Linked DNA regions of Vreelandella piezotolerans. The protein of the gene in region 1 interacts with the protein of each later gene in a pairwise test. Links are inferred from orthologs where the notes say so. Each region holds a gene or a part of one and is shown on either strand. Other genes may lie near its edges.

Region 1 (6,863 bases):
GATATGTGGCAACCCGAGTTGTTCGAGGCCATGGCCGCCCGGTCTCGCCCGGGGGCGACGTTCGCCACCTTTACCTGCGCGGGCATCGTCAAGCGCGGCCTGAAAGCGGCGGGCTTTCACTGGCAGAAAGTACCGGGGTTTGGCCGCAAGCGAGAGATGCTGGCTGGTGGCATTGAAACACCCCCAACCGATGCGCGGCGCAGCGCAACGCCCTGGTTCATGCCCCCCACTCACCGCGACGCGCACCATGTGGTGGTGATCGGCGCGGGCCTGGCGGGAAGCAGCGTGGCGGCGGCGTTGGCCAAGCGCGGCAAACGGGTGACGGTCATCGAGCGCGACGCACCAGGCGCAGGCGGCTCCGGCAACCGCCAGGGGGCGCTCTATGTGAAGCTGGCGGTAGATACCAACCTGCAGAGCCGGTTCTATTTAGCGGGACTTCTGTATAGCCAGCGCCAGTTTGGACAGCTGGCGGCGGCTCATCCACAGGAGCCGCCGCTTTGGCAGCCGTGCGGCGTCGTGCAGCTGGCGCTCAGCGATAAAGAGGCCACGCGCCAACGCCGCTTCATGGCCCATCACCCGCTGCCCGCCTCCGTCGTGTCGGCACACACCGACACCACACTCAGCGAGCTGGCGGGCGTGCCGGTCTCGGCCTCCCAGGGGCTCTACTACCCACAAGCGGGATGGGCACGGCCAAAACGGCTTTGCGAGCAGTGGTTGCACCACCCCCGCATTACCGTGCAGCAGGGCGACGTCACCGGGCTGGCACAGACATCGGAACAGACACCGAGATGGCAGGTCGCGCTGGCCAATGGAGAGAGGCTACAGGCCGACCACGTGGTGATCGCCACGGCGTCGCTGGCCAATCGGTTTACCCAAACCGCCGAATTGTCGCTGCAGCAGGTTCGGGGCCAGGTCAGCGAGCTAACGCTGCCAGAAGGCACCCAGACACCGGATAAAGTGGTGTGCGCGGGAGGCTACGTATCGCCGTCCATCGAGAACGTACTGACCTTTGGTGCAAGCTTCGTTCCCAACGACGCGACGAGCCACGTCATCGACAAAGAGCACCAGCGCAATATCGACGAACTGCGCCAGGCGCTGCCAGAGTGGGTGGCCGCGCTTGAGGCTTCCGGCATTTCATTACGCCCAGAGTCGCTGGAAGGCCGGGCTGCGGTGCGGGCCGCCAGCCCCGATAAAACCCCATACGCGGGGCCGGTGCCCAACGCGGCGGCATGGCAGAGGGACTATGCCGTGCTGCGCAAGGATGCCTCGAAAGTGCCGTCCATCCCCGGTGAACACTACCCAGGGCTGTGGATATCCACCGCGCATGGCTCCCGAGGACTGGCCAGCGCGCCGCTATGTGCGGAAGTCATTGCATCGCGCCTTTGCGATGAGCCGCTACCCGTCGAGCAGCCGCTGGTGGACCATCTTCATCCGGGGCGGCGGCTGATCACCGCGCTGGTGCGGGCTCAGTAGTCGCCCTCCTCCTCGTCATCTGCCAGCTCTCGCCCAAACGAGCGCCACTGGGCGAGAGTCATCACCTCAGTCATCTCGAGCTCTAAGTCGTGGGCAATGATCAGCTCGTGACGGTCAAGCTGCTGCTTGAGCTCGGCGACCCAGCCGCTCATGCCTTCGCCGGTATCGGTGGTGTCATACCCTTGGCGGGTGACGAAGGCTTCCAATAGCGCGGTGAGGGTGTCCGGCGGCAGCATGCGCGCCGGGACTTCGATAAAACGGCTCATTCACTCTGCTCCCAGGCGGCCAAGCGCTCGATGAACGTGGCTTCGTCGATCACCTCGACCCCCAGCTGTTCGGCTTTGGCGAGTTTGCTACCCGCTGCCTCACCCGCCACGAGGCAGGTCGTTTTCTTGGAGACACTGCCCGCCACTTTGGCGCCTAACGCTTGCAGTCGCGCTTTGCCTTCGTCGCGGGTCATGCTGTCCATCGTGCCGGTCAGCACCCAAGTCTGCCCCTCCAGCGGCGTGGGACCTTGCGTCACCTCGGCCTCTTGCCAGGTCACGCCCGCTTCGATCAACGCTTGCAGCGTCTCCAAGTTATGGGGCTGGCGGAAAAAGGTGTGGATATGCGCAGCCACCACGGGGCCCACGTCATTGACGGCCTCCAGCGCCGCCAAATCGGCCTCTTGTAACGCTTGCAGCGTACCGAAGTGGTTGGCCACATTGGCCGCCGTGGCCTCGCCCACCTCACGGATGCCCAGCGCGTAGATGAACCGCGCCAGCGTGGTCTGCTTGGCTTTTTCCAGTGCATTGACCAGGTTGGTGGCGGACTTTTCGCCCATGCGCGGCAGGCTCTTCAACGGATCGACGCCAAGGTGGAACAGATCGGCCGGGGTTTTCACCCACGCCTGTTCCACCAGCTGTTCGATCAGCTTCTCCCCCAGGCCGTCGATATCCAGCGCTTTACGGCTGGCGAAGTGTTTTAGCGCCTCTTTACGCTGGGCGGCACAGTAAAGCCCACCGGAGCAGCGCGCCACGGCTTCGCCTTCGATACGTTCGATATCCGAACCGCACACAGGGCAGTGATCTGGAAAAACGATCGCCCGGGCGTCCGCCGGACGCTTCTCTTCATCCACGCGCACGACCTGAGGAATGACGTCGCCCGCGCGGCGAATCGCGACCGTGTCGCCAATCATCACGCCCAGGCGACTAATCTCATCGGCATTGTGCAGCGTGGCATTCGAGACCGTCACCCCGGCGACGGTGACCGGCTCCAACCGGGCGACCGGCGTAATGGCGCCGGTGCGTCCCACCTGAAACTCCACGTCGTTTAGGGTGGTGACCTCTTCCTGAGCGGGGAATTTGAACGCCACCGCCCAACGCGGCGCGCGGGCAACGAAGCCCAGCTCCCGCTGATGGCGCAGGTCGTTGACCTTGATCACCACGCCGTCGATGTCGTAGCCCAGCTGATCGCGCTTAGCACCGAGCTGCTCGCAGTAGTCCGCGACGGCGTCGGGGCCTTGCAGCGTGGTGAGCTCTGTACTGGTGCGAAAACCCAATGTGGATAAACGGGACATTAGCGCACTGTGGGTGGTGTCGCCCAAGTCGGGCTCCAAGCGGGCGGCTTGGTACGCGTGAAACTCCAACGGGCGGGTCGCCGTAATGCGCGGATCGAGCTGGCGCAGGCTACCGGCAGCGGCGTTACGCGGGTTGGCAAACACCTTGCTGCCCTCCTCTCTGGCCCGCTCGTTGAGGGCTTCGAACCCGGCATGGCGCATGATCACTTCGCCGCGCACTTCCAGTAACTCAGGCACCTGTTGGCCCATGAGTTTGAGCGGTACCGAGCGCAGCGTGCGCAGGTTGGAGGTGATGCCCTCCCCGGTGCGGCCATCTCCCCGCGTCGCGCCGCTGACCAGTACGCCCTGCTCATACACCAGCGAAACCGCCGCACCATCCAACTTAGGTTCGCAGCTAAACGCGATCTCGCTGGCTTGGCACTCCAAACGCTCCGCAACGCGCTCGGCAAAGGCCGCGATGTCACCACGGCTAAAGGCGTTATCCAACGACAGCATGGGTATGGCGTGGGCGACTTCGGGGAAGCCCTCTGCCGGGGCGGCACCGACTCGTTGAGTGGGCGAGTCGGGGGAGATCAGCTCGGGGTGCTCGCTCTCTATCTGTTTCAAGCGCTGCAGTTTACGGTCATAGTCCGCATCGGTGAGCGTGGGTTCGTCCAGCACGTAATAACGGTGATTGGCATCATCGAGATCGGCGCGCAGCTGGCTGATCTCTTCCAACAGAGTGGGGTCAGGCTGACTCATTCAGAAATTCCGAAGACAGATAAACGGGTATTCAGTAACAAAAACACCCGCCTTCCAGAAGAAGGCGGGTGTCAGCGCAGTGTGGCGGTTAACGCGCCTGCAGTTGGCGATGCAAACGGTGACGACGTTCGAATTCATGCACCCGCTGACGGGCAAACTCGATGGTTTGTGCCGTCATCACGCTACGGTTTTCGTCTTTCAATTCACCGCCCATATGTCGAACGACGACCATGGCGGTCTCGACCATCGCCTCGAAGGCGGCAGAGCTATCCACCGCGCCGGGTAGCGGCATTAGGAACGTAATACCGGGTGTCACGAACTCGTCCATCTCTTCGATGGGGAACGTGCCGGGCTTGAGCACGTTGACCATGGAGAACTGCAGCTCGCTGTCTGGGCTTTCCGTTTCGAAACGGTGAAATACGCCCATGGTACGGCTATAGCGCAGCCCGCATGCCATGATGAGTTCGAGCAACTTACCGCCATCGAACCCGTCCGGGTCACGGGAAAGAACGCTGATCACCACCATCTCGTCGGCATTGGCCAACGTCTCTTTGGCGTGCTCGCCGTTCACATCGTGACGTAGCGCTTTTTCCAAGGTCGGATGGGCGCGCACCACGTTATCTTGTGTAGCGTAGGTCGTTTCCAGCTCGTCATCGACGCCTTGGTAATGCTCATCGTAATGTCGTGCGCTGTCCTCATACTCATCCCATACGGGCGCCGACTGTGGGACCTCCTGTTTGGCGGCTGCTTCATAGGCAGCGGCCTCTCGGGCTTGAGCCTTCTCTTGTGCGATACGTGCTTTTTCCGCTTCAGCAGCCTGCTTGGCTTCACGGCGCTGTTCGGCTTCCAGCGCTTTACGCTCGGCCTTCTGCTTGGCTAATGCTTCGGCGCGTTTGGCTTTCTCGGCCTTTTTGATCGCTCTCTCTTTACGGCGCTCAATGATGCGGCGTTTGAACGAGCGTCCAATACCTTCGAAATCGACCAAGCGGTACTCGTCGATTTCGTCGTCCAGCTCACGGTCGCCAACGGTCTCATCACGCAGTTGCCGACGTTTGGGAGCGTCAGCGGCGTGCTTGGCAAAAACGGCGTCCTCTGGCTCAGCGCGCAGCACCGGTTCAGGATCGGGAGTCGGTGTCGGCTCATCGTCAGCGGCTTCTTTCGCTGTGGGCGCTTCGGCCGTCTTAGGCATGTCAGGCTGAGTGGTTGGCAGCTCATCGGCCGATGCCGTTACAGCGGGCTCTTCTTCGGCCGAAGCGCTCATGGCAGGTGCGCTGCTGGAGGCCTTGACGGGGTCAGGCGTTGCCGCAGGCGTTGGCTGAGTCGCCGCAGGCATTGGCTGGGTCGGCTCTGCATCGACAGACACAGACGGTGGGGGTGCCGTTACCTCTGCGTCGTCTTTGGCAAACACACTCGGCTCGCGACGGAGCTCTGGTTTCACTTCTTGAGCTGCCGCGTGCCGTTCGGCAGGCCCGGGGGCAGCAGGCTCGGGACGAGACGTGGTTTTACTAGAGGGTTTACTGAACGAACGACGGAAATCCGACAGCACTTTGGAAGGGCCAGGGTGCTCTTGGCGTTTGAGCTTGGGCTTTTGTCCCAGCCCGCTATAGTCGGCGGGTTTAACGACCCGAGCACCGCCGTTGGGCAGCTCCCAATTGATCTCGGCTTCTTTCGCCTCGTCGTCTAACTCTTCCAACTTCGCGGTAGGCAAATCTTTTACCGCTTGGTCTAGCCGGGGCACACGACGCTGACGCTGGAGCCTACGCACACCGTCGACAACGATTAGCGAAACCAGTGCCAGTCCTAGAATGATTAACCACTCTCTTAATTCCATGTCGAGCATTCCATGGGTCATCTAACCGGTTACTAGGGCACAGTGCGCGGCACTGCGCCAGAATATGGGAACCTTCTTATAAATCGATATTTAGCACCAAGCATAGCGCGGTTGCTACGAAAAGAGCCAATTTTTGCTGATTTTCACACGTTTGAGCCGCTATGAACGTTTTTTAGGCGAATTTTTCGACCTTATCAACCAGCAAAAGTGCCCATCGCGTTATTTCATCTCTTTAAATAGTGTTTGAACACACCCTGCAAGGGGAAGCCATTACCTGCTTCAATCACTCTATTTAAACGTTATGCTAGTGAATGTTATTCACTATCGCTAGTTTCTTATTAATCCTTTGCGCTTTCGACGGCAGGCTAGGCAGACGAAACGTAACAATAACGCTTTCATGCGGGCGCCTACTCCCACCTCGAGCCGCCCAGGCTCATTGTCAGCAACCCATTGTTATTAAAAGATTTAATTGTCAACGACCTGATCAACGCTGGGTGTTATCAAACGCTGACCAGCAGCGCTCGGCACATGACACGAGCAAATAAGGAAACTCTTGGGAAACCGCGCCCAACATCGTCTCGAACCATGGCCCTACTCGACCAGTTCTGCCGCTTCATCGATCCCCACGGACACCAGCCGTGAGACACCAGGCTCTTGCATGGTGACCCCCATCAGGCGCTCGGCAGCCTCCATGGCGATCTTGTTATGAGTGATGTAGATGAACTGCACGCTTTCCGACATCTCTTTAACGAGCTTGGCGTAGCGGCCCACGTTGGCGTCATCCAGTGGCGCATCGACTTCGTCCAGCATACAAAACGGGGCTGGATTGAGCTGGAAGATGGCAAACACCAGCGACAGCGCGGTCAGCGCTTTCTCGCCCCCTGACAGCAAGTGAATGGTGCTGTTCTTCTTGCCCGGCGGGCGAGCCATGATGGCCACGCCGGTTTCCAATAAATCGTCACCGGTGAGCGTCAACCACGCCGCCCCACCGCCAAATACGCGAGGAAAGAGGGTTTGCAACCCGTTATTCACCTGATCGAACGTTTCCCGGAAACGCACGCGGGTCTCTTGGTCAATCCGTTTGATCGCCCGCTCCAGCGTGTCGAGCGCTTCGGAAAGCTCGGCATGCTGGGCTTCGAGGTAATTACGCCGCTCGGCCTGCTGGTCGTACTCCTCGATCGCGGCGAGGTTGATCGCCCCCAGTCGGCGGATCTTTTCCGAGGTGCTCTCCAAGCGCTCTTGCCACGCTGGCTCACTGGC
Region 2 (7,042 bases), 830 kb from region 1 along the record:
CTCGCTGACCACAAAGCCCCAGCGCTCAGAACGAGCCCAGGTCGCATCGAATCGGCTAAACGATAGGGTATGCCGCTCGATCTCACCGCTACGCAAAACCAGCGTTTCGTTCGGCAAATCAAAACCAATCGCCACCGCATAGTGCCACATGGGAAAGGCGGGCAGGGCGAGGTTCTGCATCACGACGACCGGGTCGCCAGCTTCCAGATGCGTCAGCAGGGCGTCCATGGTGCCGCGAATGGGAATCGCCAGCCGTTCGTAGCGGCGTACCGTGGCCAACATCTCTGGCTGCACGCTGCCATCTCGGCCCGGTAAAAAGACCTGAGGAATCAGCTCGTCCAAGCCGACGTCCACGCCTTCGTGATTGAGTACCATCGCCAGGGTTGCCGGACCGCACTGATACTCGGTTTGGGCGTAAAACGGCACGTCGGTAAGCTCGGTTTGCGGAGTAAGGCTTGCTTTGGTGCTTTCCAGCAGCACGGGGCTGCGGGCACAGCCGGTTAGCAGCAGGATCAGCAGGCTCAACACCAAAACGCCCGCAGAGCGGGCGTTAACGGAACGGTCCATGGTCACCAATACGTTAGCGAGTGAACGGATAAACATCGGTCAACCCTAGGATGTCCGTTACCAGCAGAATGACGAATACCGCGAACAGCGCGCCGATCACACCGGCACCGGCAGGCAGTTGTTCGAGCTGCTGTGCCATTTGCTGAGCTTCGGCATCGCTAAGGGCTGCAACACGCGCCTCGACATCGGCGGGATTGACGCCCTGTTTGAGCAGTTGATCTTGCACATCGGCACGGGCGAGGATTTCGTTGATACGCTCGCGGTCAGCGCCAGCACGGTCGCCTGCTAAAACAGACTGCGTCGATACCAGATCCATACCTTGTGGAGCGGTAGGGGCCGCCACGACGGGCAGGCTGGTCAGCACTAACGCAGCAATCAAAAGGGTCGAGAGGTAAGCACGCACTGTTTTCATCGTCTTCATCCTTAGACTGGTCGGGGAGCAGGCCATCAAGGGCCCGTTAAATAGTATAGAAACAAACAGATGCGGTTTTAAGATAAAAATGCAAAGTACTAATTATTTGCACTAATGCGATAGGTCCAGGGTGTTTCCGCTAAAATGCCCTTGGCTCCGGCCATGGTCATGGCCAGATCGTGCAGCCCCGGCCACAGCGGTACGACAGAGGCGCCTTTGACCGCCAAGTCCAAGCGCTGCGCCATGAGCAGCAGTTTGTGCAAGCGCTTCATGGAGAGTCGGCCAATGGCTTTTTGATAGGCCGGGCGGCGTTTATCGAAAATCATCGGCTTTTGGGTTTTGCAGGCGTGTTCGAAACTCTGGCCCTGGTCGAGATGCTGATGCAGGGACAGCAGGGTGCGCAGCTCGCGGGTCAGCGCCCATAGGACGATGGGCGCTTCCACGCCTTCGCTCTTCAGGCCGTGGACGATCCGCGAGGCGCGGCTGGGTTCGCCTTTCAAGCAGGCGTCTGCCAGATTGAAGACATCGAAGCGGGTACTGTCTTCGACGCCTTGAGCAATGTGTTCGACGTTGAGCCGAGTGTTGGCCGGGTAGATCAGCGCCAGCTTCTGTAGTTCCTGATCCGCCGCCAACAGATTGCCCTCGGTGCGCTCACCCAGTAAGCGCGCCGCTTCCAGGTCGATTTGCAGGCCGTGATGCGAGGCCCTATCGCGCAGCCAGTAGCCAAGGCGCGAGGCATCGACCGGCCAAACGGGCACGAACAAGCCGTGTTTGTCCAGCGCCTTGAACCAGGCGCTTTTCTGCTGCTTGGCATCGACTTTGCCCATGCTGACCAGCAGCAAATCATCGCTGCCATCCATCATGTCTGCGTACTGCGCCAGCGCTTTGGTGCCTTCCTGCCCCAGCTTTTGATTGCCCAAACGCAGCTCCAGCAGCTTGTTAGAGGCAAACAGCGAGAGGTTACTGGCGGTTTCCAGTAGCCGTCCCCAGGCAAAGTTGGGCTCCACGTCCAGCACTTCGCGCTCTTCGATACCCGCTTGGCGGGCGGCGGCGCGGACGGCATCGCAGGCGTCACGATGCTGAAGCGGCTCGTCACCCGCCACGATCACCGCTTTCGGCAGCTTCTTGGCAAGAGCGGCAGGCAATTGATCGGCAAATACCTTCACCGCAGCGCCTCGAGATTGGCCAACCGTTCGATGATGCGCTGGGCAAGCTGGCGGGTCAGCGTTTGCTGGGCTTCCTGGAAGAGCGTCTCCCGGTTCAGCAGGTCGTCATCGCTGACGCGAATGCGCGTGCTGGTCGCCACCGTAGCATCGTTCAACGCGTACGCGCCGGTATCGCGCTGCTGCACCGACAGCGACGTGCTCAGCGTTAGTTCATGCTCTCGGCTCGCGCGACCCTCGGTGCCAATGGGGCGCTGCTGTAGCGAGGGGGTGCTCAGCGTCACGCGCCAGGGCGCACCGCTTGTCACCTCGGTGCCCAGTTGCTGCAGACGTGTGCGAAGCTGCTGAGCGAGAGCGCTATTGTCATCGCCCTCTAACGATAGCGCAGGAAGACGTGGCATGGATTCCGAACCGCGCAAGCGGAACCCACAGCCGCTGAGCAGCACCGCCACCGAGGCGGCAGTACTCAGGGTCAAGAAGCGACGGCGATTCATCCACTCACCACAATGTTAACCAGCTTGCCGGGCACCACGATCACCTTACGAACCGTTTTGCCTTCCAAATGGCGCTGGACGTTATCGTTTTCCATCGCCAGTTGCTCGATGGCGGCTTTATCAGCGCTGGCCGGAGCTTCCAGGCGGGCGCGAAGCTTACCGTTCACCTGTACCACCAGCTCGATGCTGTCGCGGGTCAGGGCGGCTTCGTCGACGTCCGGCCACTGGGCTTCGATGGCCGGCTGTTCGTGGCCGAACTGTTGCCACAGCGTGTGGCACAAGTGCGGGGTAATAGGGGCCAGCAGCAGGACGCAGGCCTCTAGCGCTTCACGGCTGACCGCCAACCCCAGCTCGGAGGTATCCTCGAACTTGGCCACCGCGTTGGAAAGCTCCATCACGGCCGCAATGGCGGTGTTGAACGTGGTGCGACGGCCAATGTCGTCGCTGGCTTTCTTGATGGTTTCGTGGGTCTTGCGGCGTAGCGCTTTTTGGACGTCGTCGAGCGCGTCGACGTTCAGCGTGCCCGGCGTGCCCGCTTCCAAGTGCTCGCTGACCTGACGCCAGATACGCTTCAAGAAGCGATGCGCGCCTTCCACACCGGAGTCCGACCACTCCAGCGACTGCTCGGGCGGTGCAGCGAACATCATGAACAGGCGCACGGTGTCGGCACCGAACTTGTCGATCATCGATTGCGGATCGACGCCGTTGTTCTTCGACTTGGACATCTTCTCGATGCCGCCCATCTCCACCGGCTGGCCGTCGCTCATCAGTACGGCGCTCAGCGGGCGGCCTTTCTCGTCGCGCTTCACTTCCACATCGGCGGGATTAAACCACTCTTTACCGCCGTTCTCTTTAATGCGGTAGAAGGTTTCGGCGATCACCATGCCTTGGGTGAGCAGCTGCTGGAACGGCTCGTCGGAATTGACCATGCCGAAATCGCGCAGCAGCTTGTGGAAGAAGCGGGCGTAGAGCAGGTGCAGAATGGCATGCTCGATACCGCCAATGTAGAGATCCACCGGCAGCCAGTAGTTGGCGCGCTCGTCCAGCATCGCCTCGTGGTTATCCGCACAGCAGAAGCGGGCGAAGTACCAGGAGGACTCCATGAAGGTATCGAAGGTGTCGGTTTCACGCACCCAGCCGTCGCCCAGCTCGGAGAACTCCGGCATCTTCTTCAGCGGCGAGCCGGAGGCATCCACGGTGACTTCCATGGGCAGGGCGACGGGCAGCTCGTCATCGGAAAGCGGTACGGTTTGGCCTTCCGGGCCGTACTTCACCGGAATCGGCGCGCCCCAGTAGCGCTGGCGGGCAATGCCCCAATCGCGCAGGCGGTAGTTGGTTTTCACTTCGCCACGGCCCAGTTCGGCCAGCTTGGCGGCAATGGCATCGAACGCCGCTTGGAATTCCAGGCCGTCGAACTCGCCGGAATTGATCAGCGTGCCGTGTTCGACATACGCGCCTTCGGAGATATCCGGCGTGTTGCCTTGCTCATCGGCGACCACCGGCTTCAGCTCGACACCGTACTTGGTGGCAAACTCCCAGTCGCGCTGGTCGTGTGCGGGCACGGCCATGACCGCGCCAGTGCCAAACTCCATGAGCACGAAGTTGGCCACAAAGACGGGCACTTCTTCACCACTCAACGGGTGAATGGCTTTATGGCCCGTGGTCATGCCCAGCTTCTCTTTGGTGGCCATTTCCGCTTCAGAGGTGCCGCCTTTGGCGCACTCTTCACAGAACGCCGCGATCTCGCTGCTCTGCTCGGCGGCCTGTTTGGCCAGCGGGTGCCCGGCGGCCACGGCCACGTAGGTCACGCCCATCAGCGTGTCCGGGCGGGTGGTGTATACCGCCAGCGGCTCGCAGGCGCTACCATCGGCGGCTTTGATATCGAAGCTCAGCTCGACGCCACGGGATTTACCAATCCAGTTGCGCTGCATGGTTTTGACCTGCTCGGGCCACTCGACGTTATCCAAATCCGCCAGCAGTTCATCGGCGTAGTCAGTGATCTTCAGGAACCACAACGGGATCTCTTTGCGCTCCACCGGCGCGCCGGAACGCCAGCCGCAGCCGTCGATGACCTGTTCGTTGGCTAGCACGGTTTGGTCGACCGGGTCCCAGTTCACCGTGGACATCTTCTTGTAGACCAGCCCTTTCTCCACCAGCTTGGTGAAGAACCACTGCTCCCAGCGGTAGTAGCTGGTGTCGCAGGTAGCGAATTCACGGCTCCAGTCGTAGGCAAACCCCAGTGCCTTCAACTGGTTGCGCATGTAATCGATGTTCTGATAAGTCCACTTGGCAGGCGGCACCTGATTTTGGATCGCGGCATTTTCCGCCGGCATTCCGAACGCGTCCCAGCCCATGGGCTGCATGACATTTTTACCCTGCATGCGCTGGAAACGTGAGACAACGTCGCCGATAGTGTAATTACGCACGTGGCCCATGTGCAGCTTGCCGCTGGGGTAGGGGAACATGGATAGGCAGTAGAACTTTTCGCGGTTGGCGTCTTCTACGGCTTTGAAGCACTGGTGCTTGTCCCAGTACTGCTGAGCATCACGTTCGATATCACGGGGGCTGTAATGTGCGTCCATCGGTGTTTTCAATGCCTTGGGGTCATTCGCCCAGCTAAGGGCGCAAAGTGAATAATAGATGACGACTGTCAGATAAGTAGCGTCGATTGTATCCTATGCGGGTGTATCCTTGAACGGCTAGCCGATGATAGGCATCACCTGTGGCAACAAAAGGAGAGGACCCATGGAAAAACAGAACGATCACCGCCTTCGCGAAGGCTACGAGCGCCTGTTGGAGCGCATGCAAGATGGCGCCAACGAGCTCACTTGGGACAACCTGCAAAAGGATTTGGACGACGCCGTTGCCTTCGAAGCCGAGCTGGAAGAGTACACCAAAGACGAGCTGGCCCTGCTACGCGCCTGGGTAGAGCGCGACCTGAAAGACATGCGCTACTACATGGCCGATACCGGCAAGCAGGTGGCAAGCTGGCTAGGGATCGATATCGACCAGCTCTCCCGCCGCGTGGCGGAATCGCTACTCTCGATTGCCGACCGCAGCATCGTCGAGCGCGAACGCTTCGAGGATGACCTGGAAGCCGCCCGCGCCGACTACTGCGAAGGCGAAATGGCCGCCCCTGGCTTGATGGCCTGCACCCACTGCGATGCCCAGGTAATGCTCAACGAGGTCGCCCGGCTGGAACCCTGCCACCAGTGCGGCCACCGCTACTTCTACCGCTTCCCCAATAAAATCATCGAAACCTGATTGTTAACCCAGCCAAGCGCCCAAGCCTGCGATCGCCCCCAGCGAGAGCAGGCTCATCATCGCTGCGTAGGGCAGGTTGTCTTTCATCATGCGATACCCGCTCACTCCATAGCGGCCCTGTAAGGAAAGATTGATACCGGAAAGCGGCCCTACGCTGGTGCCCACCGCCCAGGCGCTCAGCGCCACAAAGGCAAACAGCGTTTGCTCGCCGCCGCTCAAATCCAAAATAGACGCCAGCACCGAAACGCCAATAATTGGGTGCAGCCCCGCCAGCGCGCTCAGTGTAATGGCGGCAAAGCTGGCCATGGCCTGCCAGGTGCCAAAGCGGGCAAACAGCGTCCACTCATCGCCCGCAGCGGCGGCCACCAGCGTCGACAGCCCCAAAGTAAGTAACCCCGCCGCTAGAAACAGCGAAATCTCCCCACGCATGGCGGGCAGGCGGGTCACGGTATGCTGGCGAATACGCCGCAGGGTAAAGCGCGGCCCTTCCCGCAGGTTGCTTAACAGCGCCACCCCCGGCAGTAAAAAGGTAATGATGCTGACGATGGTCAGCGACGGCGTGATCCAGAAGTGAAACAGCATCACCAGCGCCGCCATGCCCGCTGGCATCAGCAGGCTGCGCGGCGATAGCGAAAAACCATCCACCTCGGCCAAATCGAACCGCCGCCGCAGCTCTAATGTGGTCAATAGCCCCGAGAGCATGGCCATCGGAAAACCCACCACGGCAATCTGGGCGTACTGCACCGATGGCACCAGGGCAATCACCACCGCCATGGAGGCAAAGAAGGGCGACCAAAGGGCTGCGCTAGAAAGCCCCCGGTTCAGCGCCAGTAGCTGCGGCGTGGTCAACGGCGCACGGCGGGCCAAGCGGTCGCCCACCATGAACACCGTCGATAGATTCAAAATCGTGCCAAGAAAATGAACCCCCAGCCAGGTGCGTAGCACGCCGTCCGCCCCCGTTACCCGCTTACCCGGCGCACGCTTGTTGCCCTGGGTGCCGATCAGCGAGATAAAACTCACGCCCACCAGCATGGAAGCCACGAACACGTTCCCCTGCAGCATGGCAGGCCAGTTCACCGCCGCGCCATACACGGTTTGCGCCACCACCAGCATCACCACACCCAGGGCAATCAACACTCCAG

Evidence for each region.
Region 2: the proteins of ligA (region 1) and leuS interact in binary tests that used the Escherichia coli proteins (3 or more experiments, as listed by UniProt). The link is inferred for Vreelandella piezotolerans from one-to-one orthologs.

What each region holds. Positions count from the first base shown.
Region 1 is NZ_CP048602.1:818,149-825,011, reverse strand. Bases 1,255-4,178 are described here. They hold ligA (NAD-dependent DNA ligase LigA), read right to left. Parts: upstream 3,773-4,178; coding sequence 1,736-3,772; downstream 1,255-1,735. Other genes in these bases: zipA (cell division protein ZipA), read right to left, coding at 3,861-4,178; GYM47_RS03800 (YheU family protein), read right to left, coding at 1,467-1,739; mnmC (bifunctional tRNA (5-methylaminomethyl-2-thiouridine)(34)-methyltransferase MnmC2/FAD-dependent 5-carboxymethylaminomethyl-2-thiouridine(34) oxidoreductase MnmC1), read left to right, coding at 1,255-1,473. In the rest of the region: more of mnmC, read left to right, coding at 1-1,254; more of zipA, read right to left, coding at 4,179-5,603; chromosome segregation protein SMC, read right to left, coding at 6,195-6,863. UniProt on the Escherichia coli protein: DNA ligase that catalyzes the formation of phosphodiester linkages between 5'-phosphoryl and 3'-hydroxyl groups in double-stranded DNA using NAD as a coenzyme and as the energy source for the reaction.
Region 2 is NZ_CP048602.1:1,644,565-1,651,606, forward strand. What follows is about bases 2,426-5,528. They hold leuS (leucine--tRNA ligase), read right to left. Parts: upstream 5,219-5,528; coding sequence 2,633-5,218; downstream 2,426-2,632. Other genes in these bases: GYM47_RS07520 (LPS-assembly lipoprotein LptE), read right to left, coding at 2,426-2,636; GYM47_RS07530 (zinc ribbon-containing protein), read left to right, coding at 5,382-5,528. Also shown: GYM47_RS07505 (PA2778 family cysteine peptidase), read right to left, coding at 1-567; GYM47_RS07510 (PA2779 family protein), read right to left, coding at 581-979; holA (DNA polymerase III subunit delta), read right to left, coding at 1,078-2,145; more of GYM47_RS07520, read right to left, coding at 2,142-2,425; more of GYM47_RS07530, read left to right, coding at 5,529-5,900; GYM47_RS07535 (hypothetical protein), read right to left, coding at 5,904-7,042.